Regions from separate parts of the Mesobacillus sp. MER 48 genome, predicted to be linked through region 2. Evidence: a T-box and tRNA genes for the amino acid it is inferred to sense, from the RefSeq annotation. Region 2 holds a T-box; the other holds one or more tRNA genes.

Region 1 (3,380 bases), on a different contig from region 2:
AAGATGAGATTTCCCATAGCGCAAGCTAGTAAGAACCCTGAAAGATGATCAGGTTGATAGGTCAGAGGTGGAAGCGCGGTGACGTGTGGAGCTGACTGATACTAATCGTTCGAGGACTTAACCAAATACGAAAAGCGTAGGCGACTGTACAGCCTCGACAAGCGCTGGAGGGCCAGCAGTTGAAGTCGTTCTTTGACTTCGGCGGATGGACCGAAGCGACTCGAGAGGCTAGGAGCCGGAGCTGGACAATGATCATTCGTTTCTCTTGTTTTCTTCTTACACATTATCTAGTTTTGAGGGAATAAAGATTTTTACTAAGTGAAATATCTTTAAAATTTCTCTTGCAAAATGCACTAAAGACAGTATAATAGATATTGTCTTGAAAAATTGTCTGGTGACGATGGCGAGAAGGTCACACCCGTTCCCATACCGAACACGGAAGTTAAGCTTCTCAGCGCCGATGGTAGTTGGGGGTTTCCCCCTGTGAGAGTAGGACGCCGCCGGGCAAGATGCATTTGACATCTTCTTTCAAAGATACGGATCGTGTATCCAGGTCGGAGAAATCATTACTATTCCGCAGTAGCTCAGTGGTAGAGCACTCGGCTGTTAACCGAGCGGTCGTAGGTTCGAATCCTACCTGCGGAGCCAATTTGGAGAGCTGTCCGAGAGGTCGAAGGAGCACGATTGGAAATCGTGTAGACGGTCAACGCTGTCTCAAGGGTTCGAATCCCTTGCTCTCCGCCATAGAAACTTAAACAAACGGCCCCTTGGTCAAGCGGTTAAGACACCGCCCTTTCACGGCGGTAACACGGGTTCGAATCCCGTAGGGGTCACCATTTTCTTTAATAAGTAACATAACAATGGAGGATTAGCTCAGCTGGGAGAGCATCTGCCTTACAAGCAGAGGGTCGGCGGTTCGATCCCGTCATCCTCCACCATAAGTTTTTTGATGAATTATTACCGTCGCGGGGTGGAGCAGTCCGGTAGCTCGTCGGGCTCATAACCCGAAGGTCGCAGGTTCAAATCCTGCCCCCGCAATCATGAAGTGCTTTTCAAGTTAATCACTTGAAAATACTTTGGTCCCGTGGTGTAGCGGTTAACATGCCTGCCTGTCACGCAGGAGATCGCCGGTTCGATCCCGGTCGGGACCGCCAGTATATGGCTCAGTAGCTCAGTCGGTAGAGCAAAGGACTGAAAATCCTTGTGTCGGCGGTTCGATTCCGTCCTGAGCCACCATTTAAAATTTCCTGGTTAATCAGGAAATTGAGTAAATGGGTTTTTTAACATCGGAAATGATGTTATAATGGAGGGGTAGCGAAGTGGCTAAACGCGGCGGACTGTAAATCCGCTCCCTCAGGGTTCGGCGGTTCGAATCCGTCCCCCTCCACCATTTATCATAGGGGTATAGTTTAAAGGTAGAACGAAGGTCTCCAAAACCTTTGGTGTGGGTTCGATTCCTACTACCCCTGCCAATTTTATAATGGCGATTGTGGCGAAGTGGTTAACGCATCGGATTGTGGTTCCGACATTCGTGGGTTCGATTCCCATCAGTCGCCCCATTTCAAATCACATATTCAATCAGTATTGAATATAATATATTGGGCTATAGCCAAGCGGTAAGGCAACGGACTTTGACTCCGTCATGCGTTGGTTCGAATCCAGCTAGCCCAGCCATTTGCGGAAGTAGTTCAGTGGTAGAATACAACCTTGCCAAGGTTGGGGTCGCGGGTTCGAATCCCGTCTTCCGCTCCAATATAATATGGCGGCATAGCCAAGTGGTAAGGCAAAGGTCTGCAAAACCTTTATTCACCGGTTCAAATCCGGTTGCCGCCTCCACTAATTATTTAGTGGTATTGCAGTATTTGAAATCTTCATATGCCGGTGTGGCGGAATTGGCAGACGCGCACGACTCAAAATCGTGTTCCTTCTGGAGTGTCGGTTCGACCCCGACCACCGGTACCATCTTTATTTTAAACAGGTTTTCCTGTTTTCTTTATTTTCATAAGATATGTATGCGGGTGTAGTTTAGTGGTAAAACCTCAGCCTTCCAAGCTGATGATGAGGGTTCGATTCCCTTCACCCGCTCCATACATACGTGACTAACGCGGTATCTTGTTTCTAGAAAACGAGATACCGCGTTTTTTATTTTCTTTGATAGATGTGGAATCAGTTGGAGGGGTTGAAGCTAAGTGCTTGCGTTGGCCAAATAGAAAAAAGGATGCATCAGCATCCCACGAGTTTAAATGTACCAGTTCCTCCATGAATCTGGGTGAACATATTCATGAGTGATTCGGTCATCTTCTCCATTTCTGTTGACGGAGAAGAAGGCCTTAAATAGACAATCTGCAACGCATTTCTTGTTTCTTCTGTCACTGCGGTCCTTTCAGAATCGACAAAAGGGCTTCCGAACGGTCCTTTATCGTCTGCAGATATGATCAAGTTAGCAAGATTATTAGTTCTGCCATTCAGACCTCCGTACTCTTCATTTTCTTCGCCAACTTTAATTGTGATATTCCCCTGCAGTTTGTCACTGTCGTAAATACCAATTGGAATTTGATATTCAAGCGAGAAGAAATTATTCAGATCTATCGCACTATGTATGGTTTGAAGGTAATTCTGCTTAGAGATCCTTCGGTAAAGGGCTTCGGCCGAATGTCTATATCGGTTAGGATCCTTCCCCGTTGCTTTGAAGATTCCTCGCCACTCTTTGATTCCTTCAAGCTCCGTAACGTTTTTTTCCAAAAGGTCAAAGTATATTGATTCCTGGAAGAGCTGCAGTCTGCCTTTCAACATTTGAGGAGACTCGCCTACTTGTATGTTCTTATACTCGATCATTCCGATTGTGAATCCGGGATTGAGATTGCATATCATCCTGGAAACTTGAATTTCCATTGATTCCACCTCCAAATCTGCTTTAAAATAGTTTATCATAAAAGAGATTTGCTTTTAAATTTATGGGATTCATATATAGATATCAAAATAGGAAGGGGGTATCCGCAATGGATATGGCAAGTTTGAAGAAGGAGATCATAGCTTACAGCAAAACGATCGGCATCGATAAAATTGGTTTTGCAGCACCATCGACCTTTGAAGAGATGAAGGTCCGGTTATACATGCAGCAGCAACTTCACTATCAATCAGGATTTGAAGAAAAGGATATTGAAAAGAGAACGGAGCCTGCCCTGATTTTTGATCGTCCTAAATCAATCATTTCGATTGCTCTCGCCTATCCTTCAAAAATGAAAACGAAAGTGATCAGCAAGAAGGGGGAAAGGCGGGGAATCTTCTGTCGGGCGTCATGGGGGACTGATTACCACGCGGTCCTGAGGGACAGGCTGAAAAAACTCGAGGAATTTATTGCTTTGAAAGTTCCTGAAGCC
Region 2 (3,380 bases):
ATGGACCGACTTTGACATTCTTGATTACTTTCGCAACGTATAGAGGATTATCTTCTTTTGCATCCACTGTCACATTGATATAGTTACTTGCTTGTTCTGATGAAGTTTCAGGCTGTGGATTTGGCAGCTTAACTTCTTCTCCAAGGATGGCTCCAACTTCGTATGCAACACCAAGCATACTCATCGCATCAGCACGGTTTGGCGTCAGACCAAGCTCAAGGATTTCATCATCCCTGTTTAAGACTTCAAGAGCGTCCTGGCCGATTTCTGTCTCAGGAGTGAAATTGTAGATTCCTTCTGCATACTCTTTCGGCGCAAGCTTGCCTTCAATGCCAAGTTCCTGAAGTGAGCAAATCATCCCGTGGGATTCTTCTCCGCGAAGTTTTGCTTTTTTAATTTTGAAGTTGCCCGGCAGAACAGCACCAACCGTTGCAACCGCCACTTTTTGGCCTTTGCCGACATTCGGTGCGCCGCAGATGATTTGTACCGGTTCACCTGTACCGATGTCAACAAGTGTCTTGTTCAGTTTTTCAGCATTTGGATGCTTCTCGCATTCAAGAACATGCCCGACAACGACGCCCTTCAAGCCTTCATTCAATTTTTCTACGCCTTCTACTTCGATGCCGCTTTTGGTGATTTTTTCGGCAAGCTCTTCAGCAGATACGCCTTCCAAATCGATATATTCCTGCAGCCATTTATATGATACCAACATGGTTTTACCCTCCTAATCCTTATTCTTCAACCGAAAATTGCTTCAAGAAGCGGACATCGTTCGTGTAGAAATGACGGATATCATCGACGCCATACTTGAGCATCGCAATACGCTCAGGCCCCATACCAAACGCGAATCCAGTGTATTTCTTTGAATCGTATCCAGCCATTTCAAGTACATTAGGATGGACCATCCCTGCTCCAAGGATTTCGATCCAGCCAGTTCCTTTACATACGCTGCAGCCTGAGCCGCCGCAAATTTTACAAGAGATATCCATTTCGACAGATGGCTCAGTGAAAGGGAAGAAACTTGGACGCAGACGGATTTCTCGGTCTTCGCCGAACATTTTCTTCGCAAAAACTTCAAGCGTTCCTTTCAGATCGCTCATTCTGACATTCTCATCGACGACAAGGCCTTCAATCTGCATGAACTGGTGGGAGTGAGTTGCATCGTCGTTATCGCGGCGATACACTTTCCCTGGGCAGATGATTTTTACAGGACCCTTGCCCTGGTGTTTTTCCATCGTCCTTGCCTGGACAGGAGATGTATGTGTGCGCATCAATGTTTCTTCGGTGATGTAGAAGGAATCCTGCATGTCACGTGCCGGATGTCCTTTCGGAAGGTTCAGCGCTTCAAAGTTATAGTAGTCTTTTTCGACTTCAGGTCCTTCTTCAACTGTATAGCCCATGCCGATGAAAAGATCTTCGATTTCCTCGATGATGCTTGTCAGCGGATGATGGCTGCCCGTCTTAACAGGTCTTCCTGGAAGAGTAATATCGATTTCTTCAGCTGCCAATTGCTTTTGGACGGCTGCTTCCTCAAGATCCTTTTGCTTTACTTCGATCTGGCCGGAAATCGCATCGCGGACTTCGTTGGCCAGGGCACCCATCTTCGGTCTTTCCTCAGCCGATAACTTGCCCATCCCTTTCAAGACTTCTGTGATTGGACCTTTTTTTCCAAGATAGGAAACGCGAATATCATTCAATTCCTTTAGGTCAGCAGCTGCGGCCACTTTTTCAAGCGCCTCAGCCTGCAGTTCTTTTAACCGATCCTGCATTGGTAAATCCTCCTTCATTTTCTCTTTTTTGAACACAAAAAGACCTCATCCCGGATAAAGGGACGAGGTTCATGGTTATCGCGGTACCACCCTTTTTAACAGGCAATACAGTTATGTATTACGTGTTCGCTTCATTGAGATAACGGCTTGTGCCGATGCATCTTTACGCTAAAAAGCGGTCCCGATGCCAACTCTGGAGGTGAACTTCGCTTGTCTGTTCCATAAAAATGCTTCCAGTCACCGGCATTTTCTCCCTGAATGGCCATCTTCAAGCTACTTTTCTCCGTCATCGTTTTTGAAATATTAATTTTACTGTTAATTATAGTATATTCTTTCCGCAGTATCAAATGGTTTTATGAAAAAACGAGCCTATTTTGCTGTTTTCAAATAATATAGCAGGATACCTGCTGCGACTGCGACATTCAGCGATTCGCTCTGGCCGTAGATTGGGATATAAAGATTTTGCGTTGTTTTATCCAGCAACTCTTTATTAACGCCGCTTCCTTCATTTCCAACGAGCAGGGCGAAGGCATCATTATTTTCAGCCTCTGTAAAAACAACTCCATTTTCTAGAGCCGTTCCAAAGACTGGGATGTTTTCAGACTGAAGTTCAGAAATCCATTCTGAAAGGTCTCCACTTATAACCGGCAAATGGAAGTGACTTCCCTGCGCAGAGCGCAATACCTTCGGATTATACATATCGACACTGCCCTTCCCAACAATGACTGCATCAATCCCTGCAGCATCAGCCGTGCGGATCATCGTCCCAAGGTTGCCCGGATCCTGGACAGAATCAATAAGTAAATAGGTTTTTCCATTTGTTTGCGGGTTCTTTGGCTGTCGGCATATAGCAAATATGCCCTGAGTTGTCTCAGTGTCAGCAAGCTGCCTGCTGATTTCATCCGTTACCACCGTAACAGGAATGGAACCGTAATCCAGGCTGGAAGGCAACTCCGTTTTTTCGCTTAAAATAATCTCTTCAACATCTTCTTTTTTCGATAGTGCTTCTTCAACTAAATGGAAGCCCTCAACAAGGAACATGCCGGTCTTATCGCGTTCCTTGCGCGTAAGCAATTTCTTCCACTGTTTAACTTGCGGATTTTTATCAGATTGAATGTACTTCAATTCTGGCTCTCCTTTATTATGGCTTGTTCAATTTTACTATTATAGCTCAAAACGGATACATAATAAAACCAAAATTGTTAAAGCTATAACCAGCAATGGAAATTTGAAAGGAGTTTGAGCAAAGATGAACCTTAACCTTAGAAACGCTGTTATTTCAAATGTAGCAGGAAATACGCAAGACGAGCTTAAAGATACAATCGTCGATGCCATCCAGAACGGCGAGGAAAAAATGCTTCCTGGACTTGGAGTGCTGTTCGAAGTCATCTGGCAGAATGCTTCTGAACAAGAAAAGCAGGAAATGCTGGATGCTCTGGAATCAGGCTTAAAAGGGAAATAGTTTTTTGGAAGGACTCCTTAATGTTTGAGGGGTTCTTTTTTTATAAAGTAAACATCTCGTTTTCTATTTTATGGAAAAAGCAGAGAATAAGGTTATTTCCGTAGAGATTCTGGCTGTTTTTGTAGAGATTATTATTAATTCCGTAGAGA

Evidence for each region. A T-box is a leader RNA that pairs with one kind of tRNA and senses whether it is charged. The one in region 2 lies ahead of pheS (phenylalanine--tRNA ligase subunit alpha), so its partner is inferred to be a tRNA-Phe.
Region 1: it has a tRNA-Phe gene. The T-box ahead of pheS (phenylalanine--tRNA ligase subunit alpha) is inferred to sense a tRNA for this amino acid. The anticodon was not compared.

Annotation. Positions count from the first base shown of each region.
Region 1 covers NZ_JAMAUR010000008.1:132,094-135,473, reverse strand. The annotation lists partial or broken rRNA gene M3593_RS20765 (23S ribosomal RNA) at 1-125, shown strand; rRNA gene rrf (5S ribosomal RNA) at 391-506, shown strand; tRNA gene M3593_RS20755 (tRNA-Asn) at 574-648, shown strand; tRNA gene M3593_RS20750 (tRNA-Ser) at 653-744, shown strand; tRNA gene M3593_RS20745 (tRNA-Glu) at 762-836, shown strand; tRNA gene M3593_RS20740 (tRNA-Val) at 863-938, shown strand; tRNA gene M3593_RS20735 (tRNA-Met) at 965-1,038, shown strand; tRNA gene M3593_RS20730 (tRNA-Asp) at 1,079-1,154, shown strand; tRNA gene M3593_RS20725 (tRNA-Phe) at 1,161-1,236, shown strand; tRNA gene M3593_RS20720 (tRNA-Tyr) at 1,306-1,390, shown strand; tRNA gene M3593_RS20715 (tRNA-Trp) at 1,399-1,472, shown strand; tRNA gene M3593_RS20710 (tRNA-His) at 1,484-1,559, shown strand; tRNA gene M3593_RS20705 (tRNA-Gln) at 1,600-1,674, shown strand; tRNA gene M3593_RS20700 (tRNA-Gly) at 1,678-1,752, shown strand; tRNA gene M3593_RS20695 (tRNA-Cys) at 1,762-1,836, shown strand; tRNA gene M3593_RS20690 (tRNA-Leu) at 1,878-1,962, shown strand; tRNA gene M3593_RS20685 (tRNA-Gly) at 2,015-2,088, shown strand; gene M3593_RS20680 (B3/B4 domain-containing protein) at 2,224-2,892, opposite strand; gene queG (tRNA epoxyqueuosine(34) reductase QueG) at 3,000-3,380, shown strand, end outside.
Region 2 covers NZ_JAMAUR010000001.1:1,130,989-1,134,368, forward strand. The annotation lists gene pheT (phenylalanine--tRNA ligase subunit beta) at 1-712, opposite strand, end outside; gene pheS (phenylalanine--tRNA ligase subunit alpha) at 732-1,769, opposite strand; T-box leader at 1,825-2,068, opposite strand; gene M3593_RS05775 (TrmH family RNA methyltransferase) at 2,139-2,894, opposite strand; gene sspI (small acid-soluble spore protein SspI) at 3,019-3,231, shown strand.